3 regions of the Kribbella sp. NPDC050459 genome follow, and region 1 is predicted to be linked to each of the others. Evidence: riboswitches for the same ligand, from Rfam matches in the RefSeq annotation. Region 1 holds a riboswitch; each other region holds the start of a gene.
What was found. Region 1 has a riboswitch for ZMP and ZTP ahead of AB0I12_RS17815 (5-aminoimidazole-4-carboxamide ribonucleotide transformylase). Riboswitches for the same ligand answer to the same signal wherever they lie in the genome.

Region 1 (9,904 bases):
TCCACCGGCGGGGTCTACCGGACCGCCGACGGCGGCGCGACCTGGTCCCCGGCGAACCAGGGGATCCAGGCGAAGTTCTTCCCGGACCCGTACCCGGAGTTCGGCCAGTGCGTCCACAAGCTGGCCGCGCACCCCGACGCACCGCAGCGGCTGTTCGCGCAGAACCACCACGGCGTGTACCGCTCGGACGACGGCGGCGCGGTCTGGACGTCGATCGCGGACGGTCTGCCGTCGGACTTCGGGTTTCCGATCGTGGTGCACCCGCACGAGCCCGAGACCGTGTACGTGTTCCCGCTGGTCGCGGACGCGAACCGGATTCCTACCGGGGCGCAGTGCCGGGTCTTCCGGTCCCGGGACGCCGGCGCCACCTGGGAGCCGCTGGCGGCCGGACTGCCCGACGTCTCCTACGTGCCGGTGCTGCGGGACGCGATGTCCACCGACACCGCCGATCCCGCCGGGGTGTACGTCGGCACGCGGGACGGCTGTGTCTACGCGAGCCCCGACGCCGGCGACGGCTGGGTCGAGGTCGCCCGGCACCTGCCCGACGTACTGACAGTGCGCGCCGCGGTGGTCGGATGATCGGCGTCCGGCTGCCCACGGTGCTCCGGCCGTTCGCGGGCGGCGCCGAGCGCGTCGAGGTCGAGGCGCGGAGCGTGGCCGAGGCGTTCGCCGCGCTCGACGCACCGCTGCGCCGGCGGCTGACCGACGAGCAGGGGGCGATCCGCCGGCACGTCAACATCTACCTCGGTGACGACAACATCCGCGATCTCGACGGTCTGGGGACGTCGCTCGACGACGGCGACGAGCTGTTGATCCTGCCCAGCGTCGCGGGCGGCTGACGGCGCGCGAAAACAAAAGACTGCACTTCCGGGCGCCGCTTGGTTAGCGTCGGGCGGCATGAGCAACGTCCTCCTGCTGACCGGGCCGTCCGGCTCCGGCAAGACGACCGTGGCGCGACTCGTCGCGACCGACGCGCCACGGCCCACGATGCACCTGACCACCGACGAGTTCTACCGCGGTATCCGCACCGGCTTCGTCGCGCCGTACCTGCCCGGTGCGGAACGCCAGAACGAGGTGGTCGTCGAGGCGATCGTGGCCACCGTCGCCGTCTATGCGCGCGGCGGGTACGACGTGGTGGTCGACGGCATCATCGGCCCGTGGTTCCTCGCCCCGTTCCGTGCGGCCGCGGCGGCGGGCGAGTGGGCGATGTCCTACGTCGTCCTGCGCCCGGACCTCGGGACGACGCTGCAGCGCGGACAAGCCCGGCCCCAGCCCGAGTTGACCGACGCCGACGCCCTCACCGGGCTGCACGGCGCGTTCGCCGACCTCGGCGCGCTGGAGCCGCACGCGCTCGACACCACCCGGCTCGACCCGGACCGAACGGCCGCCGAGGTCCGCAAAGCCGTTGCCTCCGGCTCCTACCTGCTCAACGCCAGCGGATGAGGACAGGCTGTGACCGTCGGCGCCGAGGGGTTGTGACCCTGTCCCGGCCGACCTAGATTCGCGGGTGGGGGCCGGCGGCTGGGCCGTCGCCTGGGGGGTGCCCGGGGGGAGGGGCACCTCATGCATGCATTCCTGCACCGCCTCGGTCGCGGGGCGGCACATTTCCATTGGCTCGTGATCGGCGGCTGGCTGGTGGCCGTTGTCGCGCTGTTCGTGCTCAAGGGTGCGTTCGGCGGCACGTATTCCAACAACTACACGGTTCCGGGCAGTGAGTCATCCGCTGGTTTGAACATCCTGAACAAGGACTTCAGCACCGCCGGCGGCTATTCGGGCTCGATCGTGTTCCACGCGAAGTCCGGCACGGTGGCCGAACACTCCGCGCAGGTCAAGTCGTCGATGGACGCCGTCGCGAAGCTGCCCGACGTGGTCAGCGCCGTCGACCCGCTGGCGACCTCGCAGACGGCGTACATCTCCAAGGACGGCAGCATCGTCAACGCGCCGGTCTCGTTCTCGGTGGTGCCGGCCGCACTCGACAGCTCGTACCTCGACAAACTCGACGCGGCGGTCGAGCCGGCCCGCGCGGCCGGCCTTCAGGTCGAGTACGGCGGCGGCGCCGGTCAGATCGGCAAACAGGCCGACGACCTGCCCTCGGAGGCGATCGGTCTGCTGCTCGCGCTGGTGCTGCTGTTCCTGATGTTCCGGTCCGTCGTCGCGGCCGGACTGCCGCTGCTGTCGGCGGTCTTCAGCGTCGGCGGCGGACTGGCGATCCTCGGTCTGCTCGCGGCGGTGAAGACGTTCCCGGTGTCCGCGCCGACGGTCGCGACCTTGCTCGGCCTCGGGGTCGCGATCGACTACGGACTCTTCCTGGTGTCGCGCCATCGCGAGCAGTTGGAGGACGGGATGAGCGTCCGCGAGTCGGCGGGACGGGCCGCCTCCACCTCCGGTGCGGCCATCGTGGTCGCCGGTGGGACGGTCGTGATCGCGATCCTCGGTCTGTACGTGTCCGGCGTACCGTTCGTCGGCGCGCTCGGGCTGTCGTCGGCGATCGTGGTCGCGGTCACGGTGCTGGCCGCCCTGACGCTGATCCCCGCGCTGCTGGGGCTGGCGAACCTGAAGGTCCTGAACCGCAAGGACCGGCACCACCTCACCGAGGAACGCGAACTCGAGGCCGGCCTCCCGGATGATTCCGCGGTCGCCGCGCATCGTGCGGAGGAACACGAACGCCGCGACGCCGCGCACGAGCGGAGTGCGTTCGCGCGCTGGGGCCGCAAGGTGAGCGCCCGGCCGTGGCCGTTCGGCATCGCCGCGACGCTGGTGCTGCTCGTCCTGTCGATCCCGCTGCTGTCGATGAACCTCGGCCAGCTCGACGCCGGTACCGACCCGGCCCAGGACTCCAGCCGGAAGGCGTACGACCTGATTGCGCAGGGGTTCGGCCCGGGAGCCAACGGTCCGCTGACGGTCGTCGTCCAGCTGGAGTCGGTGAGTGCGGCCGACAAGCAGTCGGTGCTCAGCGGCCTGGCTTCGACGCTGCAGAAGACCCCGGGCGTGGCCGCCGTCCAGCAGCCGAGCACGAACAGCGCCGGGACGACCGCGATCATCAACGTCGTCCCGACCACGTCGCCGTCGTCGGCCGACACCGAGGACCTGGTCAACCGGATCCGTGACGACGTGCTGCCCGGCCAGAAGGAACCGACGTACGTCGTCGGCACCACCGCCGGGTACGTCGACTTCACCGAGAAGGTGGGCAGCCGGATGCCGTGGCTGATCGGGGCCGTGGTGCTGCTCGCGTTCGTGCTGCTGACGGTGGCGTTCCGCTCGCTGCTGATCGGCGTGAAGGCCGCGGTTCTCAACCTGTTGTCGGTCGGGGCCGCGTACGGCGTGATCGTCGCGGTCTTCCAGTGGGGCTGGGGATCGTCGCTGGTCGGGATCGACGAGAAGGTGCCGATCCCGTCGTTCGTGCCGATGCTGATGTTCGCGATCGTGTTCGGGCTCTCGATGGACTACGAGGTGTTCCTGCTGTCCCGGGTGCACGAGGCCTGGATCGCGACCGGGGACAGCCACCGCGCGGTCGCGATCGGGATCGGCGCGACCGCGCGGGTGATCACCACGGCGGCCGCGATCATGATCGTGGTCTTCCTGAGCTTCGTCCAGGACGACGACCCGACGGTGAAGATGCTGGCGGTCGGCATGGCCGTGGCCGTGCTGATCGACGCCAGCATCGTCAGGATGATCCTGGTCCCGTCCGTGATGACGCTGCTCGGCCCGCGCGCCTGGTGGCTGCCGCGCTGGCTGGACCGGATCGTGCCCGACATCCAGCTCGAGGGCGGAGCGCCGTCGGCGCCCCCGGCGCCACGGGAGAAGGTGGGCTCGGCTCCCTGATCAGTGCCGGAACAACCGGACACCGGTCACGGTCCGGCGGATGCCTCGCTCGGCGCACGCCGCGGCGACCTCGCCGGACCGGATCGACCCGCCGGGCTCCACGATGTGCGTGACGCCGTACCGCTGCGCCTCGTCGACGTTGTCGCTGAAGGGGAGTACGCCGTCGGACACCATCGTGACGCCGGTGAGCGGCTCGTCCGAGCGGCGGGACCACCACAGCGCGGCCTTCTCACCGGCCAGGCGGGTGCAGTCGACGCGGGACTGCTGGCCCGCGCCGATGCCGATCGCCACCGTGTCCTTCACCATCACCACGGTGTTCGACTGGGTGTAGCGGGCGACGATCAGGCCGAGCACGGCATCGTCGGGGAGGTCGCGCGGCACCGGCAGCGCGTCGCGCTCCTGCGTAAGCCGCGCGCCGAAGATCTCCCGTACCTCCTCGGCCGGCGGCTCGAACTCCGGGTCGACCTCGAGCACCAGGTAGGTTCCGCGCTTCTTCGCGGCCAGGATCTCGACGACGCCCTCGTCGTACCCGGGCGCGATGATCCCGTCCGAGACGACCCGCTTCAGCACGCCGGCCAGCTCCAGGTCGACCGGATGCGAGACCGCCACGAAGTCGCCGTACGACGACTTCGGATCGGCGTCCCGGGCCCGGGTGTACGCCGCCGCCACGGTCTCGCCGAGCGCCGCGCCGGCGGGGGAGACGTGCTTGTACGACGCCGCCGCCGGCCTTCCGAGCGCCTGCGCGGCGTCGCGCACCAACTGCCATCCGGTCAAGGCGTCGAGGATGTTGATGTACGACGGTTCGCCCGCGACCACCGTGAACGGCGGGTGCTCGACAGCGGCCGTTTGATGAGGATTCGTTCCGTACCGCAGGCGCATCGCGACCTCCGAGTCGATCGGAGGCGCCCAGGCGGACGACGCCCTGTAGTTCGCTCCCTGGTGGTGATCCACCCTCGCCAGTCGCGGTGCGGCCAGACTACTTCGTGGCGCGGACGACGAGCATCGGCGCGTCCGCGGTCGGCGGCTCCCCGTGCCACCCGCTCTCGATCGTCACGCCGGTGAACCCGGCCTGCCGCAGATCGGCGGTGATCTCCTCGGCCGTCCGGAAGTACAAGACGTTGCGGTAGACCGCGTCGTGGCCGTCCGGGAAGACGTTGTGGGCATCGAACACCACGCGCCCGCCGGCGATCTCGATCAGCTCGAGCCACTCCTTCAGATGTCCGGCCGCGGTGTCGCGCTCGCCGTACGTCGCGTCGCTCGTCCACTGCTCCCACGCGCGGGCCGCCGGGTTGCGCGACTCGAACGCGAACATCCCACCGGGACGCAGCGCGGCGGCGAGCGCTGTCACCGACGCCTGGTGTTCCGCGACGTGCATCATCGTGTTGCCGCTGCTGACCACGAGATCCGCATCGCCGCTCGGCTCGACCACGTGATGGTCGCCGTCGATCCAGGTGACCGCCTCGGCGCCCGGCTGGCGGCGTGCGTAGCCGAGCATCGTCGGGCTCGGGTCGATGCCGATCACCGCCCGGCCCGGCGCGACGAGGGACCGGGTGAGGAGACCGGTGCCGCAGCCGAAGTCGATGACCTTCGTCGTGCCCTCGGCCAGTGACCGGTAGTAGGCGTGGTCGTCGCCCGGCGGGTTGTCCAGGTCGTACAGATGCACCAGCTGCTCGTCGCCGTACGGATCGTCAGTCACGTATCGCATGCTAGGCAGCCGCGTCGGCCGCGGACCAGGAAAAGAGGGGAGCCGGTGCGGGGGACGAGTTCCGCACCGGCTCGATCAGGGGATCAGACCGCGGAGACCCAGGCGTAGATGTCGGCGGGACGGCCGGCGTTCCCGGCGTGCTGCGGGTCGAACGGCCCGTGCTTGCGCACCTCGTTGCCCGAGTTGCCCTCGACCGTGCTGATCCTGCCGTCGGTGCCGACGGCAACGACCACGCCGGTGTGCACGCTGGTGTCGGTGTCATCCGGGCCGGTGCCGTAGAGCACGATGTCACCGGGCTGCATGCCGGTGTCGCCGTCGTGCGTGCGGCCCTTTCCCTGGCCCCAGGTGTAGATGTCGCCGGTGAAGCCGTAGTTGGGGATCTGGATGCCGGCCTGCCGCCAGGTCCAGGTGGCGAAGTGCGCGCACCACGCCTCGCACGGTCCGTACGGGTTGCAGTTGCTGCCGGGCGGTGTCTCCTGCTGGCCCACCTCGCCGTTGGCCGCGTTCACGATGGTTGTCCGGGTGTCGGCCGCGGCGGCGGTCAGCGACAGCGATCCGCAGAGGGCGACGGCAACGGCCGCCACGAGCATTCGTACCGAGAGGCGCATGGTCACTCCGATCGGGAGAGGGGGCGGTGGAAACCTTCGAGCGCGCGACCCCAGTATGTGACTGATTAACCTCACAGAGCCATTGCGGCGGCATCAAGTTACCGACACGCTGATCGTAAGACGGCTGTCCCAGATATTGAGACACAGGCGAGCCCAACTTGACCCGGTCGCCGGTTGTCGGCGAATAATGCCTACATGCGATCGATTCTCCTCGTACTTGTGCGGCGCGCCGACTGACGCGACCACAGAGTCGAGCGCGCCCCTTCAGCCAACCCGGCGGAAGGGGTTTTTTGTTGCCAATGCGACTATCTGCGACCCAGTAGCGCGGCGGGAACGACCACGAGCGAGGATGGATCGGTCGCGAAAAGCGCAGCTTTTTCGGCACAACAGCGTGACTGACTGAGGGAAGGCACTCATGAGTGAGCAGCTGACCGGGGCACAGGCTCTGATCCGCGCACTGGAACATGCCGGGGTCGACACCGTCTTCGGCATCCCGGGCGGCGCGATCCTCCCGGCGTACGACCCGATGCTCGACTCGACCCAGATCCGCCACATCCTGGTACGTCACGAGCAGGGCGCCGGCCACGCCGCCCAGGGGTACGCCGCGGCGTCCGGCAAGGTCGGCGTCTGTATGGCCACCTCGGGACCGGGCGCGACGAACCTCGTCACCCCGATCGCCGACGCGTACATGGACTCGGTGCCGCTGGTGGCGATCACCGGGCAGGTCGCGAGCGCCGCGATCGGCACCGACGCCTTCCAGGAGGCCGACATCCGCGGCATCACGATGCCGATCACCAAGCACAACTTCCTGGTCAACAACCCGGACGAGATCGCCACCACGATCGCCGAGGCCTTCCACATCGCCTCCACCGGCCGGCCCGGCCCGGTGCTGGTCGACGTGACCAAGGACGCGATGCAGACCAAGGGCGTCGACTTCCAGTGGCCGACCGAGCTCTCGCTGCCCGGCTACCGGCCGGTGACCCGCCCGCACCCCAAGCAGGTGCGTGAGGCGGCCCGCCTGATCGCCGCGGCCGAGAAGCCGGTGCTGTACGTCGGCGGCGGCGTGATCCGTGCGCAGGCCAGCGCCGAGCTCAAGGAGCTCGCCGAGCTGCTCGGCATCCCCGTCGTCACCACGCTGATGGCCCGCGGCGCCCTGCCGGACACCCACGAGCTGCACTTCGGGATGCCCGGCATGCACGGCTCGGTGTCCGCCGTCGGCGCGCTGCAGCGGTCCGACCTGCTGGTCTGCCTCGGGGCCCGCTTCGACGACCGCGTGACCGGCCGGCTCGACTCGTTCGCACCGGAGGCGAAGGTCATCCACGCCGACATCGACCCGGCCGAGATCGGCAAGAACCGCGCCGCCGACGTGCCGATCGTCGGCGACTGCAAGGAGGTCATCACCGACCTGATCGCGGCGCTGCGCACCGAGATCGCGAACACCGGCCGCACCCCGTCGTACGACGCGTGGCGCAAGCAGCTCGACGCGGTCCGCGCGCGCTACCCGCTCGGGTACGACGAGCCCGAGGACGGCACGCTGTCGCCGCAGCACGTGATCAAGCGGATCGGCGAGATCGCCGGACCGGACGCCGTCTACACCGCGGGCGTCGGCCAGCACCAGATGTGGTCCGCGCACTTCCTGCCCTTCGAGAAGCCCGGCCACTGGCTGAACTCCGGCGGTCTCGGCACCATGGGGTACGCCGTGCCGGCCGCGATGGGCGCCAAGGTCGCGCGGCCGGACAAGACCGTCTGGGCGATCGACGGCGACGGCTGCTTCCAGATGACCAACCAGGAGCTCGTCACCTGCGCGCTCGAGGGCATCCCGATCAAGGTTGCCGTGATCAACAACCAGTCGCTGGGCATGGTCCGGCAGTGGCAGACGCTGTTCTACGACAAGCGCTACTCCAACACCGACCTGCACTCGGCCCGGATCCCGGACTTCGCCAAGCTCGCCGAGGCGATGGGCGGCGTCGGGCTGCGCTGCTCGGACAAGGACTCGGTCGACGCGACCATCGAGAAGGCGATGGCGGTCAACGACGCGCCGGTGGTCGTCGACTTCGTGGTGCACCGCGACGCGATGGTGTGGCCGATGGTCGCCGCCGGCGTCAGCAACGACGAGATCCAGATCGCCCGCGACATGGCCCCGACCTGGGACAGCGAGGAACTGTGATGAGCAAGCACACTTTGTCGATCCTGGTCGAGAACAAGCACGGTGTGCTGGCCCGCGTGGCGGCGCTGATCTCGCGTCGCGGGTTCAACATCGACTCCCTCGCGGTCGGTCCGACCGAGCATCCCGAGGTGTCCCGGATGACCATCGCGGTCAGCGTGGACGAGCAGCCTCTGGAGCAGATCACCAAGCAGCTCAACAAGCTCGTCAACGTGATCAAGATCGTCGAGCTCGAGCCCACGCAGACCGTCCAGCGCGAACTGCTGCTGGTCAAGGTCAAGGCGGACACCCTGACCCGCGGACAGGTGCTGGAGACCGTCCAGCTGTTCCGTGCGAAGGTGGTCGACGTGGCACCGGACGCGATCACCATCGAGGCGACCGGCAATCCCGAGAAGCTCGAAGCCATGCTCCGGGTGCTGGAACCGTTCGGCGTCCGCGAGCTGGTGCAGTCCGGCATGGTCGCGATCGGCCGGGGCAGCCGCTCCATCTCCGACCGCACCCTGCGACCGGTCCCGGTGCCGCCGCCGCACGTCCAGTCCGGACCCCCGAACGTGCAGGCGCGACCCGCTGATCGCCAGCCTTCGCACCCGGTACCGGCGCCGCCGCCGGGCCGTACCGCCGCCGCCGTACCGAATCAACACTAAGGAGAAGTGCCCGAAGTGGCTGCTGAAATGTTCTACGACGACAACGCCGACCTGTCGGTCATCCAGGGCCGGCACGTGGCCGTGCTCGGCTACGGCTCCCAGGGCCACGCCCACGCGCTCTCGCTGCGCGACTCCGGCGTCGACGTCCGCGTCGGCCTGCCCGAGGGCTCGAAGAGCCGCGCCAAGGCCGAGGCCCAGGGCCTGCGGGTCGTCACGCCGGCCGAGGCCTGCGAGGAGGCCGACGTGATCGTCGTCCTGGCGCCGGACCCGGCCCAGCGCAAGCTCTACACCGAGGCCATCGAGCCGAACCTGGTCGACGGCGACGCGCTGGTCTTCGGTCACGGCTTCAACATCCGGTTCGGCTACATCAAGCCGCCGGCGGGTGTCGACGTGTTCATGGTCGCCCCGAAGGGCCCGGGCCACCTGGTCCGCCGTGAGTACTCCGAGGGCCGCGGCGTCCCGGTGCTGGTCGCGGTGGAGCAGGACGCCACCGGCAAGGCCTGGGACCTGGCCCTGTCGTACGCCAAGGGCATCGGCGGCCTGCGCGCCGGCGGTATCAAGACCACCTTCACCGAGGAGACCGAGACCGACCTGTTCGGTGAGCAGGCCGTCCTCTGCGGTGGCGTGTCGGCGCTGATCCAGGCCGGCTTCGAGACGCTGACCGAGGCCGGCTACCAGCCCGAGGTCGCGTACTTCGAGTGCCTGCACGAGCTCAAGCTGATCGTCGACCTGATCTACGAAGGCGGCATCGCCAAGCAGCGCTGGTCGGTCTCCGACACCGCCGAGTACGGCGACTACGTGTCCGGCCCGCGGATCATCGACGCGTCGGTGAAGGCCCGGATGAAGGAGGTCCTCGGCGACATCACCGACGGCACCTTCGCGGCCCGCTTCATCGCCGACCAGGACGCCGGTGCGCCGGAGTTCGCCGAGTTCCGCAAGCAGAGCGAGGCGCACCCGATCG
Region 2 (9,904 bases), on a different contig from region 1:
ACTCGAGCGTGATCCGGTCGTCCGGCCAGAACCGCAGGACGACCCAGTCCCCTGTGCAGGGGCCGGCCTGGGCGTCGGAGGCGATCTCGGCGAGCAGCGCCCCGGACCAGCTCGCGCGGACCGGACCGTCCTCGGTGAAGACCGTCGCCAGGCCCTTGTCGACCCGGGCGACGCGTCCCGGAACGAGGTCCTCCGGGACGGACTGCAGAAACTCGGCCGTGGAACTGTCGAGTCCCAGGGCCTGAAGTGTGGCTGACATGCGGCGAACCTTTCCGAGGGTCCGGCCGCGGGATCAGGTCAGCGGACGGACGGTGTAGGAGACAACGGCCCGACGGGCCTGTTGAAAGCTCATGGCGGTTGCCTCCTTCCGGTTCCAGCGGTCCCGAGCCGGGGACCGTGTGTCGCGATGCCGTCAGCCTAGGTCGTCGGTGTCACCCTGCGCACCGGATTTTCCGACCGAGGCCGGCTTGCGCGCGGCCTCGGTCTCACCTTGAGCTTCAGGCTCAGGCTTCGGCTCAGCCTTCGGTCGAGGGACGGCATTGCGTGGCCGCTCGGCGAGCTTCTCGATCTTCCGGCCGAGCTGCGCCTCGGGCCGCTCCTCCTCCATCACCGGGGTCAGCGTGTGGTCGTGGTGCGGCTCCGACTCCGCCCTCATCACCGGCTCGACCTCGTCGCCGGCCTCCTCGACCGTCGCGACGTTCTTGACCTCTGCGACCTGCGCCTTGTGCGGCCACAGCCGGTCCACGACCGCGTTCAGCGCGGCGCCGATGAGTACGGCGATCGCGGTCATGTAGAGCCACATCAGGACCGCGATCGGCGCGGCCAGCGGCCCGTAGATCGACGTACCGCCGACCGTGCTCTGCAGGATCCACCGGAGCACGAAGCTGCCCAGGATCCAGATCGACAGCGCCAGGAACGAGCCGGGCAGGTCGGAGACCCACGGCGTCCGGATCGGGACCGACAGGTGGTACAGGGTGTTCAGGAAGCCCGCGGACAGGATCGTGACCACCGGCCAGTACAGCTGGTTCAGGAAGTCCAGCCGGTGCGGCAGCAGCGCGTCGACCGCGTTCGGTCCGGCCAGCACCAGCGGCAGGACGATGACCCCGATGACGAGGGCCGCGCAGTACAGCGAGAACGACAGCGCCCGGGTCCGGACGATGCCCCGCTTGCCGCCCATCCCGTACATGATCGTGATGGTGTCGACGAACACGTTCAGCGCGCGGCTGCCGGACCACAGGGCCAGCACGAAACCGATCGAGATGACGTCCGGCCGGCCGCCGTTCAGCACCTGGTCGAGGGTCGGCGCGATGACGTTCTTGATCGAGTCGTCGGTCAGCGCCCGGGCGGCCAGGTCGACGATCTGCTGCTTGATGTCGTTGATCGTCTCGACCTCGAACCACTTGCTCGCGATGTAACCGAGCGAGCCGGCCAGCCCGAAGATCAGCGGCGGCAGCGAGAGGATCGCGAAGAACGCCCCCTCGGCCGCGAGTCCGGTGACCCGGTAGCGCAGACAGACGCCGACCGTCTGGGTGAGCAGCTTCCAGGTCGTCGCGGGGACCTTGCGAACCCATGCCAATGAGAGGGAGCTCCCACCAGTGGGTCCTGCCCCAGAACGTGCCATACCGCTTACCGTACTGACATGGCGGACCCATTCGCGGTAACGAATCAGGCTCCCCCACTGCGGGGCGTGAACTTCTTCACCCAGGACCGGCCCCTCGGTGACGCTCTGCGTCCGTACGCCGACCTGACGGCGGATCCCGGACTCGGCCGGATCGGCGAGCTCGCGGGCTCCGAGGAGGCCCGTGCGCACGCCCTCCCCGCGAACCAGAACCCGCCGGTCCTGCGCACCCACGACCGCTACGGGAACCGGATCGACGAGGTCGAGTTCCACCCGTCGTGGCACTGGCTGATGGAGCAGGCCGTCGGGTTCGGGCTCCAGGCCGCGCCCTGGACGACACAGCCGAGCGACCACCCGGCGCCACACCTGACCCGCGCCGCGGGGTTCTACCTGTGGTCGCAGGTCGAGCCCGGGCACGGCTGCCCGATCTCGATGACGTACGCCGCGGTGCCGGCGCTCAGGGCGGACGAGCAGCTCGCCAAGGAATGGGTCCCGCAACTGGCGTCGACCCGGTACGACGTACGGCGGTTGCCGGTCGCGGCGAAGCACGGCGTACTCGCGGGGATGGGGATGACCGAGAAGCAGGGCGGCTCCGACGTCCGGGCGAACCTCACGACCGCGACCCCGGCCGGGGACGTGTACCAGCTGAACGGGCACAAGTGGTTCTGCTCCGCGCCGCAGGTGGACCTCTTCCTGGTCCTGGCGCAGGCGCCGGACGGACTGAGCTGCTTCGTCGTACCGCGGGTTCTTGCCGACGGCAACCGGAACCCGTTCGCGCTGCAGCGGCTCAAGGACAAGCTCGGGAACCGGTCGAACGCGTCGTCGGAGGTCGAGTTCCACGGCACCATCGGGTACCGGCTGGGAGACGAGGGCGCCGGGGTGCGGACGATCATCGAGATGGTCGCGGCGACCCGTCTGGACTGTGTGCTCGGCTCCGCGGCCCTGCAGCGGCGGGCGCTGGTCGAGGCTGCTTGGCATACGCGGCACCGGAGCGCGTTCGGTGGGTTGCTGGCGGACAAGCCGGCCATGCAGAACGTGTTGGCGGATCTCGCGATCGAGTCCGAGGCGGCGACGGCCCTGGGGATGCGCCTGGCCGCCGCGGTGGACGCCGCGACCGCGGGCGACCCGCAGCAGGCGGCGTTCCGGCGGATCGCGCTGCCGCTCGCGAAGTTCTGGGTGTGCAAGCGGACGCCGTTCATGGTGGCCGAGGCGCTGGAATGCCTCGGCGGGAACGGGTACGTCGAGGAGTCCGGGCTGCCGCTGCTCTACCGGGAGTCGCCGCTGAACTCGATCTGGGAAGGATCAGGCAACGTCAACGCGCTCGACGTCCTGCGGGCGCTGCGCCGCCCGGAGTCGCTCGACGCGTGGCTGACGGAGATGGCTGCCGTTCAGGGTGCCGATCAGCGGCTGGACGCGGCGGTGAACGACGTACTGCAAGCGCTTGCTGACACCGAGAATGCCGAAGCGGGCGCGCGCAGGCTGGCCGGACAGATGGCTCTTTGCCTCCAGGCATCGTTGCTGATCCGGCATTCCGCGCCCGAGGTCGCGGACGCATTCGTCGCGTCGCGGCTGGCGGGTGACTGGGGCGGAGTGTTCGGGACGCTGCCGCGCACGACGCCGTTCGATCGGATCCTCGAGCGCGCGATAGGGTGAGGCGTCGCGACTGGCGCGCTAGGTGGAGAACCACCGGGGAGCGAAGAACGCGGGCACCGTGCGCCTGGGTGCCGGCGACCCACTGCAACCGCAGGAGAGACAACGATGACTCAACCCTTCGACGCCGCCGCCGCGTCGGCCGCGTACAACAACGCGCTGCAGGTGATCGCCGCGGTGGAGCCCACCATCGCCGGCGCGATCAAGGCCGAGCTGGCCGACCAGCGGTCCTCGCTGAAGCTGATCGCGAGCGAGAACTACGCCTCCCCCGCCACCTTGCTCACGATGGGCAACTGGCTGTCGGACAAGTACGCCGAGGGCACCATCGGGCACCGCTTCTACGCCGGCTGCCAGAACGTCGACACCGTCGAGCAGACCGCGGCCGACCACGCGCGGGCCCTGTTCGACGCGCCGCACGCCTACGTCCAGCCGCACTCCGGCATCGACGCGAACCTGGTCGCGTTCTGGGCGATCCTGGCCCAGCGGATCGAGTCCCCGGCGCTGGCCGAGGCGGGCGCGAAGCACGTCAACGACCTGAGCGAGGAGGACTGGACCAAGCTCCGCAAGGCGCTCGGCGACCAGAAGATGCTCGGTATGTCGCTGGACGCCGGCGGTCACCTGACGCACGGTTTCCGGCCGAACATCTCCGGCAAGATGTTCAACCAGCACTCCTACGGCACCGACCCGGCGACCGGCCTGCTCGACTACGACGACGTCGCCCGCAAGGCCCGCGAGTTCAAGCCGCTGATCCTGATCGCCGGCTACTCGGCGTACCCGCGCAAGGTGAACTTCGCGACAATGCGCGAGATCGCCGACGAGGTCGGCGCGACCCTGATGGTCGACATGGCGCACTTCGCCGGCCTGGTCGCGGGCAAGGTCTTCACCGGCGACTTCGACCCGGTCCCGCACGCGCACGTCACGACGACCACGACGCACAAGTCGCTGCGCGGCCCGCGCGGCGGCATGGTCCTGTGCCAGCCGGAGTACGCCGAGTCCGTCGACCGCGGCTGCCCGATGGTCCTGGGCGGCCCGCTCAGCCAGACGATGGCCGCGAAGGCCGTCGCGCTGGCCGAGGCGCGGCAGCCCTCGTTCCAGCAGTACGCGCAGGCGGTCGCCGACAACGCGGTCACGCTTGCCGAGGGTCTGATGAAGCGCGGCGTCAAGCTGGTGACGGACGGCACCGAGAACCACCTGGTCCTGCTCGACGTCTCGTCGTACGGCGTCACCGGCCGGCAGGCCGAGTCCGCGCTGCTCGACGCGGGCATCGTCACCAACCGCAACGCCGTCCCGCGCGACCCGAACGGCGCCTGGTACACGTCGGGCGTCCGGATCGGTACGCCGGCGCTCACCACGCGCGGCTTCGGCGCCGACGAGTTCGACCGGGTCGCCGAGCTGATCGTCGACGTGCTCTCCGCGACCACGCCGACGACCACCTCTGCGGGCGCACCGTCCAAGGCGAAGTACGTGCTGGCCGACGGCGTCGCCGACAAGACCAAGGCCGCCTCGGCCGAGATGCTCGAGAAGTTCCCGCTGTACCCGGGCCTCGTGCTCAACTGACACGCAAACCAGCGCCCGCTCCCCCCGTGGAGCGGGCGCTGTGTCGTGTGATCAGGAGTCCTGCACACCCATCAGGACGTCCGGCGACGGTTTCGCGGCACGCTTCGGCATCAGTACGGCCGCGAGGACCGCGCCGGTGACAGCGATGCCGGCGGACACCCACATCGTGGTGTTCAGGCTGGTGAGGAAGGCGTCGCGCACGCTGTTCGCGAGGTCGGCCGACCCCGTCTTCGCGGCCACCGCGAGTCCGCCGCCGAGGCTCTTCTCGACCGCGTCCGCTGCCTGCGCCGGCAGACCTGCGGTGTCGACGTCGTGGCGATAGACCGAGTTCAGGACGGTGCCGAGGACGGCGACTCCCACCGTGCCGCCGACCTGGCGGAACGCCTGCAGCAGGCCCGATCCGGTGCCGGCCCGCTCCGGGTCGAGGACGCCGAGCGCCGCGTTCATTGCCTGCGGCATCGAGCACCCGAGGCCGAAGCCGACCACGGCGAACCAGGTCGCGGTGTAGCCGTACCCGGTGCCGAGGTCGGTGAAGGCGCCGAGCACGAACCCGGCCGCCATCACCGCGAAACCGGTCATCACGACCAGCCGGGTGCCGACGCGGGCCTCGACCGGTTCGGCCAGCTTCGCGCCGACCGTCATGCCGCCGATGAACGGCAGCAGCTTCAGCCCGGTGTGCAGCGCGTCGGACCCGTTGATGCCCTGGAAGTACTGCGGCATCGTGAACAGCAGCCCGAAGATCGCGAACACCGAGACCGTCAGCAGTACGGCGCCGCCGGTGAACACCTTCTCGCTGAACAATCGCAGCTCGATCAGCGGACCGGCGGCCCGCCGCTGCCAGAGCAGGAACGCGCCGATCAGGACGACGGCCAGCGCGAGGTACACGATCGTGACGCCGTCACCCCAGGACGTCTCGCCGGCCTTCGTCACGCCGTACACCAGAGCGGCCAGACCCGCGCTGGACAAGACGATGCCGGGCCAGTCGATGGCCGGGCGGTTCGAGCTGCGGCTCTCCGGGACGAGCAGCGTGACGGCGAATGCGGCGAGGAACGCGATCGGCACGTTGATCACGAAGATCCACTGCCAGCCGGCGTGGTCGAGCAGCAGGCCGCCGACGATCGGGCCCAGCGGCATACCGATGCTGTTGGCAACGACGAAGAACCCGATCGCCTTCTTCCGCTCCTCCGCGGTGCGGAACAGCACGGTGATCAGCGACAGCGCGACCGGGACGATCATCGCCGCGCCGATCCCGAGGAACGCCCGGGCGGCGATCAGCTGACCGGCCGAGTCCGACAGCGCGCAGGCGACGGACGCCAGCCCGAACAGGGACAGCGCGATCGCGATGATCCTGCGCCGGCCGTACCGGTCGCCGAGCAGCCCGGCCGGCAGCAGCAGCGCGGCGAGCACCAGGTTGTAGCTGTTCGCCATCCATTGCAGCTGGCTCGTGGACGCGTCCAGGTCCTGGGAGAGCGTCGGGAGGGCGACGTTGAGCACGGTGGTGTCCAGGCCGAGGACGAGGACGGCGAGACACAGGGCGATGAGGACTCCGAAGCGCCGCGCACCGGTGAGCGCCGGCGAGGAAGTGCCGATGGTCGAGGTCATGAAATTCAAAATATCAGAAGTTTGTGATAGTTGCGATAGATCAGATTACTGTAAGCTTCAACCATGGCGGAGGAACCGAGCCGGGAGGCAGTCAGCCAGTTCGTCGAGCGCTTCGCGGGCGTGCTGGCGAACAGCGGCGTGCCGACGATGTCGGCGCGGGTGATGGGCGCGATGCTGGTCAGCCCCACCGGCACGATGACGGCGGCCGAGCTCGCCGAGTCGCTGAAGATCAGCCAGCCCGCCGTGTCCGGCGCCGTCCGGCAGCTGCTCCAGGTCTCCTTCATCTCCCGCGAGCGGCTGCCGGGCTCACGCAAGGACCACTACCGGATCCGCGAGGACGTCTTCGCGGCGATCCTCGAGCGCCGCAACCTGGCCCTCAGCGAGTGGGAGTCGACCAGCCGCTCCGGCGCGTCGCTGTTCGGCGAGGACTCCCCCGTCGGCCGCCGCCTCACCGAGGCGGCCGACTTCTTCGCCTTCATCCACGCCGACATGGACCAGATGATCAAGAACTGGCGCTCGGCACACTCACGGTGAACCGCCGCGAGGCGAAGCGGCTCGTCGGTACGGCGTGGCTGGACAGCGACTACCGCACCGCGTGGGAGACCCGCATCATGCGCCGCCGGGTCCCGCTGTACCGTGCCGCGATCGGTGCGCTGCGCGCGCTCAACGCGGTGACCGGCGGGCGGAACCGTCCGTCGTTCCGGGTGACCCGCTGGGAGCGGGTGGCTCCGCACGGCGGCACCTTCGCGATGGACAAGCTCGAGACGATGACCGGGCGCACCGATCATCCCGTCACGTCGCGGGCCGAGTTGCGCGCGCGGACGTCGTTCGCCTCCCGGCTGGCGCGGGCGGTGTCCGCGGACGAGTGGCCGCAGATCATCGCCGAGTACGAGCGGCGCCGGCGCGGCGAGCGACCGCAGTACCGGTACGTCGGGCATCGGCCGCTGAACGCGACGTCGCACGCGCTGATGGACGAGGCCTGGGTGCGGGGTGACCTGCCGACGGATCCATTCCGGGCGTGGAACGTGCTGAAGTACGAGGACGAGGGAGCCTTCTACAGCTCGTTCTTCACGCACGGCAACGCACGCGGGTACGCCGGTGGCGAGACGAACGTGGGGTTCCAGCGCGGGCGGGTCGTGTTCGACGTGAACTGGCGGCAGACCGCCTCGCTCGCCGGCGAGCAGGCAGTCCTTCGCCGCAGCCGGTTCCTCCGGGCGAAGGAGCTGGTCAAGTTCTTCCGGACCGAGCTGAAGGAGGTCGTCCGACCCCCGGCCGAGCCCGCTGCGGCGCCCACGACGTACGAGGACGTCTACACGCCCGAGGTGGTCGCAGCCGTCGCCGACTTCACGAAACCCGAAGCGCTGCGCTCGCCGACCGCTCGCGGTGAGACCACGCCGGACCGGCACCGTGCCTCCGCGATCGAGGTCGCCAACACCGTGGAGCGCGCTCTGCCACCCTTGACCGCCGCGCCACGACCCTCGGCCGGCGTGCCGGAAGCCGGCAGTACGACGTCGCACGGCGCCCGCGCGGATCATCCACGCCGGCCGGACGGCCCCGTTCGTTGAGCCCTACTTGCAGGTTGTGCTGATCGGGGGTGCTGAGAGGTCTGCCTGCAGCTGACGGGCCGCGGCGAGAGCGACGGCGTCGGCGCCGTGCGGGGCGACGACCTGCATCCCGACCGGGAGGCCGTTCGACAGACCGGCCGGGACGCTCACCGCCGGATGACCGGTCACGTTGAAGACCCAGCACGGATCGCCGGTCACGATGCTCTGCTCGTGCTGGTCGTAGCCGTGGGCAACGGTCAGCGTCGTCGGCGTCACCAGGACGTCGACCTCCGCGAAGAGGTCGGCGAGCGCCCTGTTGTTGTGGTCCCGGATCTCACGGGCCCGGTTGGCTGCGGCAGCCTCCGCGCCCCGTCCGTTGTCGAGCGCCGACAGGACCGGCCACGCCTCGTCCGTGGGTGCGAGCTTCAACGGTACGTCGACCACCTGCACGTCAGTCGCCGCCAGGCGTTCACGCAGTACGCGATCGACGCCTTCCTCTGCGGGACAGGCGCCCAGCGTCGAGAAGTACGCAACCCGCCACCGCCGGGTGGGCTCGGTCGGTACCGGCCAGTGCGGCAGGGCCGACGGGTCGAGGCGGTGCGGCCCGCTGGCGATGCTCGTCGCGAGGACGACGTCGTCGAGGTCCGCGCCGATCACGCCGGCCGTGGTCAGTCCGCCGAGCCCGCGCCCACCCGGCCGCGGCACGCGCCCGTACGTGCCCTTGAACCCGACGATCCCGCAGAACGCCGTCGGGATCCGCAACGATCCGCCGCTGTCACCACCGGTCGCGAGCGGTACGACGCCTGCCGCCACCGCGGCCGCTCCCCCTGCGGTCGAACCGCCGGGTGAGCGCTCGGGATCCCACGGATTCCGGGTGTACTCCCGCCCGTTCCACCCGAACGTCAGCGAGACGGCACCCGGCCGCGCCCGCGTCGCCCACCCGATCGGGATCGCGCCGGCCGTGACCAGGCGCTCCAGGATCGGCGACTCGGGCGGCGTCCGCGCCTTGATCAAGAACGGCACGCCTGCCAGTGCCCCGGTCGGCTCCAACCGCTCCGCCGCCCGCCGCGCCCCCTCCGCGTCGAGCTCCTCGACGAAGTGCAGCAGAGGATCCAGCCGCCGAGCGGCGTCGAGAGCGGCCTCGACAACCTCGAGCGCGGCCACACTGCCCGACCGCACCGACGCCGCGGTCTCACGAGCTGTCATCCGGCGACGAGGGCGTACGCGAAGGGGAGCCGGCGATCCAGCCACGGAGCTTTGATCGTGATCGATTTGGTTGCTTCGGACAACATGACGACGTCGTCGCCGGCTCGCCATTCGAGGACGCGTTCCTTGGTGGGCTGGTCGCCGCCGTCGGCGCCGAAGCTGGTGAGGGCGTCGAGGACGCCGGTGAAGATCCGGCCCGCAGCCTTCTCGGCAAGTTGTTTGGCGTCGCCGCTCAACCACTCGGTGCGTCCGACGATCTCCGGACGGCCGGGCTGGTCGATACGCCAGTTCGGGCGCAGCAACGGCCGCGTCGACGGGATGCGGGTGATGGAGCCGAGAGATGAACCGTCGGCATCGCGCACGGTCCAGGAGTCGGGACCCGCCGCTACGGCGACGCACAGCAGCCGGGTCAGTTCGGCGTCGAGGTACAGCGAGTGTTCCGGCCCGGCATATGCACACGCCGCGAGCACCCGGTCGTGCTTCCCGCCCTGCGGCACCCGGATCGCCTTCGGCCCCCAGCCGATCTTCTTGCGCTTCGGCGTAGCCGGCAGCTCGACCGTACCGACGGTGAATTCGCGGACGCTCTCCCAGCCGGACACCTGCGCGAGTTTACGGCAGCGGCGACGCGATCGACGCGGGCGTGCAAGCTCGACAGGACGTATCCATCCCGATCCGGCACGCGCACGCGGGACAACCCGCGCGGAAGGCGGACATGTCCTGTCGACCC
Region 3 (9,904 bases), on a different contig from region 1:
CCGGACCTCCGGGCGGCGCGGGGACCGGTGGATCCACGGGCCGTCGATCCAGGCGTGGCTGTCCCAGCCCTCGATGAGCGTCACACCAGGTCGCGGACGTAGGAACCGAGCAGCCCGACGGTGTCCGGCATGAACGGCCACTCGTCGAACTTCGCCACCAGCTCCGCGGGGGACATCCAGTCGCCCCACTCGACCTCTTCCGGCTGGTGCCGCACCGGGCCGTCCCAGACACACGTGTACAGGTACGCGTGGTACCGCGTGTTCTCGTCCGCGTAGTCGCCCTCCGGAAGCCGGGTCAGCTCGACGCCGGAGATCCCGAGCTCTTCCTCCAGCTCCCGGACGACGGCGTGGAACGGGTCCTCACCCGCCGCGACGACACCACCCGCGGCGAAGTCGTACCGGCCCGGGTAGACGTCCTTCGTGGTGGTCCGCCGGTGCACGTAGATGTCGCCGGCCGGATTCCGGACGACCACGCCGGTCGCGGAGTGTCGCAGGTTGTCGCGGCGCATGACCGATCGGGGCGCCGATCCGGTGACGTGGTTGTCGTCGTCGAGAATCGCCACCAATTCGTCCATGGGCGCAGTCTCACAGGTAACCCTGTGGACACAGCAACCCCATTTCGTCGCCGGTACCGCGTAGGCTCAACTCCATGAGTGTTCGGCGGATCATGGGAACCGAGACCGAGTTCGGGATCTCGGTCCCGGGTCAGCCCGGGGCCAACCCGATGCTGACCTCGAGCCAGGTGGTGAACGGCTACGCCCAGACGCAGCCGCTCGCGCGCAAGACCCGGTGGGACTTCGACGAGGAGCACCCCCTGCGGGACGCGCGCGGCTTCGACCTGAGCCGGGAGGTGGCCGACTCCAGCCAGCTCACCGACGAAGAGACCGGCCTGGCGAACGTGATCCTCACCAACGGCGCCCGGCTGTACGTCGACCACGCCCACCCGGAGTACTCCGCACCCGAGACCACGAACCCACGCGACGCGGTGGTGTGGGACAAGGCCGGGGAGCTGGTGATCATGGAGGGCGCGCGGCAGGCGCGCCTGATCCCCGGGGCGCCGCAGCTGAACCTCTACAAGAACAACACCGACAACAAGGGCGCGTCGTACGGCTCGCACGAGAACTACCTGATGCGCCGCTCGACGCCGTTCGCGTCGATCGTGCGGCACCTGACGCCGTTCTTCGTGAGCCGTCAGGTGGTCACCGGCGCCGGGCGGGTCGGGATCGGCCAGGACGGCGCCGCGCACGGGTTTCAGATCAGCCAGCGGGCGGACTACTTCGAGGTCGAGGTCGGCCTGGAGACGACGCTGAAGCGGCCGATCATCAACACCCGCGACGAGCCGCACGCGAATCCGGACCGTTACCGCCGGCTGCACGTCATCATCGGCGACGCGAACCTGTCCGAGATCTCGACGTACCTCAAGGTCGGCACGACGTCGCTGGTGCTGGCGATGATCGAGGACGGCTGGCTGACCGACGACCTGGGCGTCGACCGCCCGGTGACCGCGCTGCACGAGGTCAGCCACGACCCGACCTGCACGCATCTGCTGACGATGAAGGACGGCCGCAAGCTCACCGCGGTGCAGCTCCAGACGGAATACCTGGAGCAGGCCCGCAAGTACGTCGAGGACAAGTACGGCGACGATGCGGACCGGCAGACCAAGGACGTGCTGCACCGCTGGGAGCAGGTGCTCGACCAGCTCGCGACCGACCCGATGAAGCTGTCCGACCAGCTCGACTGGGTCGCGAAGTACAAACTGCTCCAGTCCTACCGTGACCGGGACGGCCTGGAGTGGGACGACCCGAAGCTGCACCTCGTCGACCTGCAGTACGCCGACCTCCGCCCGGACAAGGGCCTGTATTACAAGTTGGTGAAGTCCGGGCGGATGCAGCGGCTCGTCACCGACGAGGAGATCCGGATGGCCGTCGCGCACCCGCCGACCGACACCCGGGCGTACTTCCGCGGCCGCTGCATGCAGCAGTACGCGCCGCAGGTCGCGGCCGCCTCCTGGGACTCGGTGATCTTCGATCTGCCGGGCAAGGAGTCGCTGCAGCGGATCCCGACGCTGGACCCGCTGCGGGGCACGAAAGCGCATGTCGGGGCACTTCTTGACCAATGCGACACCGCAAGTGACCTGGTTCGCACCATTACTGGGGGTGCCGCCGGGTAGGGTCGCTCTTGAGGGTCGGTTGGGCGGCCCTCCCAGCGGTTCTAGGAGGTGTGCCATGGCGAAGGACGGCGGTCAGCAGCACAAGCAGCCGAAGCGTTCGTCGACCGAGGAAGAGGTCGAGCAGGTCGAGGCGTCGGAGGACGTCCAGGAGCGCAAAGAGCGACTCGACGAGGACGTCGACTCGATCCTGGACGAGATCGACGAGGTGCTCGAGGAGAACGCCGAGGAGTTCGTCCGCGGTTTCGTGCAAAAGGGTGGGGAGTGAACCGCTCGATGACATCTGATGCCTCCGGCCGGCTGCCGGAAGCCTTCCTGACCCCAGGCGGCTCGTCGTTCATGGACTTCCTGGCCGGGCACGCGCCCGACCTGTTGCCCGGACGACGGTCCCTGGGCCAGGGTGACCTGTCCAGCGAAGTCCCGCACGGCACGACGATCGTGGCGGCCACCTTTCCCGGTGGCGTGATCATGGCCGGCGACCGGCGGGCCACGATGGGCAACATCATCGCCCAGCGTGACATCGAGAAGGTCTTCCCCGCCGACGAGTACTCGGCGGTCGCGTTCGCCGGCTCGGCCGGCTTCGGGATCGAGATGGTCCGGTTGTTCCAGGTCGAGCTGGAGCACTACGAGAAGCTCGAGGGCGCCACGCTCAGCCTCGACGGCAAGGCCAACCGGCTGAGCGCGCTGATCCGCGGCAATCTGCCGATGGCCATGCAGGGCCTCACCGTGGTGCCGCTGTTCGCGGGCTACGACGAGGACATCAAGGGCGGCCGGATCTTCTCCTACGACCCGACCGGCGGTCGGTACGAGGAGACCCACTTCTACAGCGTCGGCTCGGGCTCGCTGTTCGCCCGCGGCGCGCTGAAGAAGCTGTACCGCGAGGACCTGTCCGAGACCGACTGCGCGACGGTGGCGATCCAGTCGCTGATCGACGCGGCCGACGACGACTCTGCGACCGGCGGCCCGGACATGCTCCGGCGGATCTTCCCGGTGGTCGGCGTGGTCACCGCGGACGGGTACCGGCGGCTGCCGGAGGACGAGGTCGCGACGCTCGTCGACGCGGCCTGGAGCCAGCGGCACCAGCGTCCCGACGGCCCGGCCTCGGCGTCCCTGACCTGACCAAGATCTCGATCGACTGACGAGGACGACACCTTCGATGAGCGTTCCCTTCTACGTCTCGCCCGAGCAGCTGATGCGGGACCGGGCGGACTTCGCCCGCAAAGGCATCGCCAAGGGCCGCAGCGCGATCGCGCTGCAATATGCCGACGGCATCCTGTTCGTCGCGGAGAACCGCTCGCCTGCACTGCACAAGGTCGCGGAGATCTACGACCGGATGGCGTTCGCCGCTGTCGGGCGGTACAACGAGTTCGAGAACCTGCGGATCGCCGGCGTCCGGCTCGCCGACATGCGCGGGTACTCCTACGACCGCCGCGACGTCACCGGCCGGGCGCTGGCCAACGCCTACGCGCAGACCCTCGGCGCGATCTTCTCCTCCGGCGGTGAGAAGCCGCTCGAGGTCGAGATCCTGGTCGCCGAGATCGGCGCGAGCCCGGCCGAGGACCAGATCTACCGGCTGACGTACGACGGCTCGATCGCCGACGTCCGGGGGTACGCCGTGATGGGCGGCCCGGCCGAGCAGGTCGCGGACTACGTCGGCGAGCACTACAGCGAGGGCATCTCGCTGGCCGGCGCGCTCCGGCTCGCCGTGGACGCGCTCGGCCACGACGGCACCGAGGTCCGGGAGCTGACGCCGGACCAGCTCGAGGTCGCGGTTCTGGACCGGACCCGGTCGCAGGTGCGCAAGTTCAAGCGGATGTCCGAGGAGACGCTCGCCGGCATCCTGAGCGAGTCCCGCCCGGCCGAGGCTCCCACGGAGCCGGCCGAGGAGGAGTCTGAGGCATCGGGCGAGTCGCCGGCCGACGAGGCTCCGGTGGCCCCGGCGGAGGACGACGCGCCGGTCGCGCCGCCGGAGGATCCCGACACCGACCGTCCGCTGTGACGGACCGGAACGAGAGCTCAGCCGCTACCGACGAGGTGGCGGCTGAGCAGTTCTCGGGCCAGTTGACTGTCGCCCGGGTCGGGGATCCGGAGCCGTGGGAGCTGCTGGGGGAGGAGCCCGGCTTCCACCGGTTCCTGACGGTGAACCTGCGCCGCTACCGGATGCCGGACGGTCGCGAGGTCGACTGGGACGTATTCGGCCCGAGGTCCGCGGCCGGGATCACGTCCGGTGTGACGGTGCTGCCGTTGACCCCCGAAGGCCGGATCGTGACGGTGCGGATGTTCCGGGCCGGTCCGGACCGGGTCGTCACCAACCTGCCGGGCGGCTACGTCGAGCCGGGCGAAGACCCCGCGCTCGCCGGCGCCCGGGAGCTCGAGGAGGAGACCGGCTACCTCTGTGAGTCGCTCGACATCGTCGGCTGGCAGTGGTCGTCGGCGTCCTCGACGTACCGCAAGTACGTCGGGATCGCGCGCGGCTGCCGCCCGGACGGGAAGCAGCAGCTGGACGAGACCGAGGACTGTGTCCCGGTCGAGCTGACCGTGGACGCGTTCCGCGCCGAGCTGCGCACTCCCGGTGCGATGACCGGAATCGACGCGGCCTATCTGGCGTTGGACCACGCAGGATTGCTTTGACACACTGCGGAGGATCGATATGAGCGACTGGAACGCGAACGTCATCGAGGAGTTCCGGGCCAACGAAGGCAAGGTCGGAGGCCAGTTCGAGGGTGCACCGATGGTGTTGCTGCACCACTACGGCCGCAAGAGCGGGCAGGAGTACGTCGCTCCGACGATGTATCTCGCCGACGAGACCGACCCGGACGTGATCTACGTCTTCGCCAGCAAGGGCGGCGCGCCCACCGACCCGGAGTGGTACCGCAACCTCGTCGCCGCCGGTAAGGGCACCGTCGAGATCGGCACCGAGAAGCACGACGTCACGGTCACCGACGTGACCGGCGGCGAGCGCGACCGCATCTACGCCGAGCAGGCGCGCCGCTACCCGGGCTTCGCCGACTACGAACGCCGGACCGCCGGTGTCCGGACCATCCCCGTCCTCGCGCTGAAGCGCGCGTAAGGGGCCGGTATCCTGGCGGCGGACCGCGACTGGCGCTGAGGTGGACGACCACCGGGGAACGGTCTGCCATCCGGCTTCGCCGCGCGCCTGGGCACCTTCTGCGACACAGGAGTGCTCCAGATGACCGCTGATCTCATGATCGGGACCGATCTCGCGGCCGAGATGGTCGCCAAGACTGCAGAGCGCGCCCGCGCCCTGCAGGAGCAGTACGGCGTCCAGCCGTGCCTGGCGACCGTTCTGGTGGGTGACGACCCGGCGTCGGCGACGTACGTGCGGATGAAGCAGAACCGGTCGAAGAAGGCCGGGATCGCGTCGCGCAGCGTCGTACTGCCGGCCACGACGACCACCGCCGAACTCGTCGCGGAGATCACCAAGCTGTCCGGCGACCCGGCGGTGCACGGGATCCTGCTGCAGCACCCGGTGCCGGCGCAGATCGACGAGCGGGCCGCGTTCGAGGCGATCGACCCGGCGAAGGACGTCGACGGCGTGACCATGCGCTCGTTCGCGGCGATGGCGTTCAACGACACCAAGGACCCGGGGTTCCGGTCCGCGACGCCCGGCGGGATCATGCGACTGCTCGCGGCGTACGACGTCCCGCTCGAAGGGGCGCACGCGGTGGTGATCGGCCGCAGCCCGATCCTCGGCAAGCCGGCCGGCATGTTGCTGCTGGCATCGAATGCGACCGTCACGTACGCGCACTCCCGGACGCGCGACCTGCCGGAACTGGTCCGGACCGCGGACGTCGTGATCGCCGCCGTCGGCAAGGCGAACTTCGTCCGCGGTGACTGGCTGAAGCCCGGCGCCGTGGTGGTCGACGCCGGCTACAACGAGGGCAACGTCGGTGACGTGCACTTCGCGGAGGCGGCCGAGGTCGCCCGGCTGATCACGCCGGTCCCGGGCGGCGTCGGGCCGATGACGATCGCCCTCCTCCTGGAGCAAACCGCCGACGCCGCCGAGGCCCAGCTGCGGTAGGGCGTGTCCTAGCGGTCGCAGCCGCCGTCCTTGTCCGGGCGGGAGTGCGGCCGGGCGATGTCGTCGAGGCCTTTGTAGGCGTACGGGTCGGTGCCGGCGACCATGACGATGTCGCGGTAGTCGTGCTTGGCGACGTGAACGCCGTCCGGCACGGAGTGCCAGGGGAGCAGCGACTCGGCGCTCATGTAGTGGTTGGCGAGCGCGCGGCGGAGACCGCGGCGGCCGGTGTTCGGCAGTGATCGGTGCAGGAGGTAGCCGTTGAAGATCACCGCCGAGCCGGCCGGCACCTCGACCGGTACGGCGTCGTCGTCGGAGTACGGGAAGTCGAATGCCTCCACCGTGCAGTCGAAGCGGAGATCGTCCTGCTCCCGATCGGGATAGATGACCCCACGCCGGTGCGAGCCCGGCAAGACCCACAGGCAGCCGTTCTCCACGGTGGCGTCGTCGAGTGCGATCCAGGCCGCGGTCAGCGAGCGGTCCCTGGTCGGGATGAAGAACTCGTCCTGATGCCACGCCTGGCCCGGCCTGCCCTCGGCCTTGATGAACAGCATGGACTGCATCGCCTTGACGTTCGGCCCGATGACCGCGGTCAACGTCTCGACCACGCGCGGCGCGTGCAGGGCGGCGAGCGCGACGTCGGACGCCTTGTGCGGGTGGTGGATGCAGAGGAACTGCCGCAGGACGTCGTCGGTGGACTCCGTGTCCGGAGCGCCCTCGACGGTGCCGAGGTCGCCGCGGCAGAGCTGCTCGGCGGCAGTGTGGAGCGCGGTGACCTCTTCGGGTGGGAGGGCCTGATCGAGGACGACGAAGCCGTCCCGCCGGTAGGACTCGACCAGCTCGTCGGTGATCTCGGTGAAGTGCATTCAGCCACTGTCGCGGAGCACGCGGAGCCGGCCAATGTCGCAGACGAGCGCTCTACTATCTGTTCATGATCTTGCGATCGCCGGTGATCAGCGTGAACTCGCCGATCCAGATCGCGGACTACGCTCCCGGAGCGACCTACGGGCCGCGCCGCCTGCCGAACTTCGAACTGCTCTGGATCCTCCACGGTTCCGCGCTCTGGCGAACCGAGGTGTACGACGACGCGGGTGTCCGGCAGGCGACGGTCGAGCGCGAGCTCCGGCCCGGCTCGCTCGCACTCGCCAAGCGCGGGAATCGGGACGCCTATAGCTGGGACTGTGATCGCGGATCGCGGCATGCGTACGTGCACTTCCAGATCGAGGACCTCGGCGACCTCGGCGATCCGGCTGATTGGCCCTGGGTGCGGTCGATGTCTGATCCGGGCCTGCTCGCGGAGCTGTGCAGCTACTTGCTGGACGTTCCGACGCCGGCCCGGGGCCACAGCGACCGGCTGGTCGCGACGATGCTCGAGGTCTTCGTCAGCGCTCCGGCCGGCCCGCCACATGCCGACCTGCCAGCCGCCGTCCGGCGCCTGGTCGATCACGTGGCAACCGTGTGGGCCAACGGTGGTCCCCGGATCGTCGGCGTCGCGGAGCTGGCAGGCACGGCGAATCTGTCCGCGGGGCATCTGCACCGGCTGTTCCGGCAGGAGTACGGGTGCGGACCGGCGTACGCGCTGGATCTGATCCGGCTGGCCCGGGCCGCTACCGCGCTGCTGGGCACCAACGCCACGATCGCGGAGATCGCGGCCGACTGCGGTTACAGCAATCCGTACCACTTCTCGCGCCGGTTCTCGCTGGCGTACGGCGACCCGCCGGGAACGTTCCGTCGCCGCCGGCAGCTGTCCGATCCACTGGCGCCGGTGCGCGCGGCCGGACTGCTGCCGATGGCCCGCCGGCTCCTCGACGCCGCCCGGAACAGCTGACCCAGCGTGCACGATCCGAGACGGCTGTCCAGTCCTTGGCGACCGTGGCCTAGGGTTGGGTGAGACGAAAAGAAGGAGGCAGCACGTGGCGGTACGGGCGATCCGGGGTGCCACCCAGCTGGACGTGGACGAGCGCGAGCACCTGCTCGAGCGGTCCGCGGAGCTGGTGAAGGCGGTCCTGGAGGCGAACGATCTGGAGAACGAGGATCTGATCAGCATCCTGTTCACCGTCACGTCGGACCTGCGCTCGGAGTTCCCCGCCGTCGCGGGGCGGCAGATCGGGCTCACCGACGTACCGCTGATGTGCATGCAGGAGATCCCGGTGCCGCACGCGCTGCCGCGGGTCGTCCGGCTGATGGTGCACACCGAGACATCCCGGTCCCGGGACAAGATCCAGCACGTCTACCTGCACGGCGCGGTCGCGCTCCGTCCGGACCTGACCGGCGCCCAATGACCGAGCTTCGCGGCCCGGTCCGCATCGTCGGCACCGGGCTGATCGGCACGTCGATCGGCCTCGCCTTGGCGCGGCTCGGCGTGGTCGTCGAGCTCGTCGACGGGAACCCGGACAACGCGCTGATGGCCGAGCGGATCGGCGCCGGCGCGCGGACGGTCGACATCGAGCCGCAGCTGGTCGTGGTCGCCGTACCGCCGGACCATGTCGGCGCCGTCGTCGCCGAGCAGCTGCAGCAGACCCGGGCGATCGTCACGGACGCGGCCAGTGTGAAGTCGAAGCCGCTGACCGACGCGCGCGGCCTGATCGACGACGTCAGCCGGTACGTCGGCAGCCACCCGATGGCGGGCTCCGAGCGCAACGGCCCACTGGCGGCCCGCGCGGACCTGTTCGACGGCGCCACCTGGGCGATCACCCCGCACGCGACGAGCGCCCCGGAGGCGGTCGATCTGGTCCGGCGGCTCGCCGAGGCCTGCGGCGCGCGGACGGTCGAGCTGTCCGTCGAGGACCACGACCTGGGCGTCGCCCGGGTCTCGCACCTTCCGCATCTGATGTCGGCGCTTGCCGCGGGCACCCTCGCGGACGCGCCGTCCTCGCACCTCGAGCTGTCCGGTCAGGGCGTCCGCGACGTGACCCGGATCGCGGCCGGCGACCCGCGGCTGTGGACCCAGATCGTGTCGGCGAACTCGACCGCGCTGACCGGCCTGCTGGAGCAGATCCGCGGCGAGCTCGACCGGCTGCTCGTTGCCCTCGGCAAGGAGGAGGCGGCCGACGAGCTGACCGCGATCCTCGGCCAGGGCGTGTCCGGCGCCGTGCGGGTGCCGGGCAAACACGGTACGCCGCACATCGACCTGGTCACGGTGCTCGTCACGATCCCGGACCGCCCGGGTCAGCTGGCCCGGCTGTTCGCCGACGCCGCCGAGTCCGGCGCCAACGTCGAGGACCTGCGCATCGACCACAGCCCCGGCCGCCCGGCCGGTGAGGTCGAGCTCGCCGTCAAGCCCGGCTCGGTCGACCAGCTGGTCGACGTCCTCACCGAGCGCGGGTGGGTAGTCCACCGCTAGCTTGTCCCCGCGCGAAGGTAATCTTCGGGGCATGATCATCGCTGTGGACGGGCCGAGCGGCTCCGGTAAGTCGAGCACCGCGCGCGGAGTGGCCACCCGGCTCGGACTGCGCTACCTGGACACCGGGGCGACGTACCGCGCGGTGACCTGGTCGGCCGTCGACCGCGGTCTGGACCTGGACGACACGGCGGCGGTCGCGCAGCGCGCGCGGGAGCTGGAGCTGGAGATCAGCACCGACCCGGGCCGCCAGTTCGTGATCGCCGATGGGACCGACATCACCGCCGCGATCCGGGAGCCCCGGATCAGCGAGGTGGTGTCGAAGATCGCCACCAACCTGGACGTCCGCCACGAGCTG

Region 2: it holds a riboswitch for ZMP and ZTP, as region 1 does, so the genes downstream of both, AB0I12_RS14320 (glycine hydroxymethyltransferase) here and AB0I12_RS17815 (5-aminoimidazole-4-carboxamide ribonucleotide transformylase) in region 1, are expected to answer to the same signal.
Region 3: it holds a riboswitch for ZMP and ZTP, as region 1 does, so the genes downstream of both, AB0I12_RS05650 (bifunctional 5,10-methylenetetrahydrofolate dehydrogenase/5,10-methenyltetrahydrofolate cyclohydrolase) here and AB0I12_RS17815 (5-aminoimidazole-4-carboxamide ribonucleotide transformylase) in region 1, are expected to answer to the same signal.

The regions. Positions count from the first base shown of each region.
Region 1 covers NZ_JBFAJQ010000004.1:377,982-387,885, forward strand. The annotation lists gene AB0I12_RS17795 (exo-alpha-sialidase) at 1-579, shown strand, start outside; gene AB0I12_RS17800 (MoaD/ThiS family protein) at 576-839, shown strand; gene AB0I12_RS17805 (AAA family ATPase) at 898-1,443, shown strand; gene AB0I12_RS17810 (MMPL family transporter) at 1,564-3,822, shown strand; gene AB0I12_RS17815 (5-aminoimidazole-4-carboxamide ribonucleotide transformylase) at 3,823-4,701, opposite strand; ZMP/ZTP riboswitch at 4,720-4,796, opposite strand; gene AB0I12_RS17820 (class I SAM-dependent methyltransferase) at 4,799-5,527, opposite strand; gene AB0I12_RS17825 (CHAP domain-containing protein) at 5,611-6,135, opposite strand; gene AB0I12_RS17830 (acetolactate synthase large subunit) at 6,551-8,302, shown strand; partial or broken gene ilvN (acetolactate synthase small subunit) at 8,302-8,805, shown strand; gene ilvC (ketol-acid reductoisomerase) at 8,971-9,904, shown strand, end outside.
Region 2 covers NZ_JBFAJQ010000003.1:650,712-660,615, forward strand. The annotation lists gene rsgA (ribosome small subunit-dependent GTPase A) at 1-259, opposite strand, end outside; gene AB0I12_RS14310 (YhjD/YihY/BrkB family envelope integrity protein) at 413-1,576, opposite strand; gene AB0I12_RS14315 (acyl-CoA dehydrogenase family protein) at 1,640-3,271, shown strand; ZMP/ZTP riboswitch at 3,268-3,348, shown strand; gene AB0I12_RS14320 (glycine hydroxymethyltransferase) at 3,377-4,825, shown strand; gene AB0I12_RS14325 (DHA2 family efflux MFS transporter permease subunit) at 4,877-6,427, opposite strand; gene AB0I12_RS14330 (MarR family transcriptional regulator) at 6,491-6,961, shown strand; gene AB0I12_RS14335 (hypothetical protein) at 6,958-7,992, shown strand; gene AB0I12_RS14340 (amidase) at 7,996-9,177, opposite strand; gene AB0I12_RS14345 (hypothetical protein) at 9,174-9,776, opposite strand.
Region 3 covers NZ_JBFAJQ010000001.1:1,229,829-1,239,732, forward strand. The annotation lists gene AB0I12_RS05610 (phosphotransferase) at 1-84, opposite strand, end outside; gene AB0I12_RS05615 (NUDIX domain-containing protein) at 81-575, opposite strand; gene dop (depupylase/deamidase Dop) at 650-2,170, shown strand; gene AB0I12_RS05625 (ubiquitin-like protein Pup) at 2,226-2,435, shown strand; gene prcB (proteasome subunit beta) at 2,444-3,286, shown strand; gene prcA (proteasome subunit alpha) at 3,324-4,166, shown strand; gene AB0I12_RS05640 (NUDIX hydrolase) at 4,163-4,798, shown strand; gene AB0I12_RS05645 (nitroreductase family deazaflavin-dependent oxidoreductase) at 4,818-5,237, shown strand; ZMP/ZTP riboswitch at 5,253-5,337, shown strand; gene AB0I12_RS05650 (bifunctional 5,10-methylenetetrahydrofolate dehydrogenase/5,10-methenyltetrahydrofolate cyclohydrolase) at 5,358-6,209, shown strand; gene AB0I12_RS05655 (phytanoyl-CoA dioxygenase family protein) at 6,218-7,072, opposite strand; gene AB0I12_RS05660 (helix-turn-helix domain-containing protein) at 7,138-8,034, shown strand; gene aroH (chorismate mutase) at 8,120-8,488, shown strand; gene AB0I12_RS05670 (prephenate dehydrogenase) at 8,485-9,549, shown strand; gene cmk ((d)CMP kinase) at 9,581-9,904, shown strand, end outside.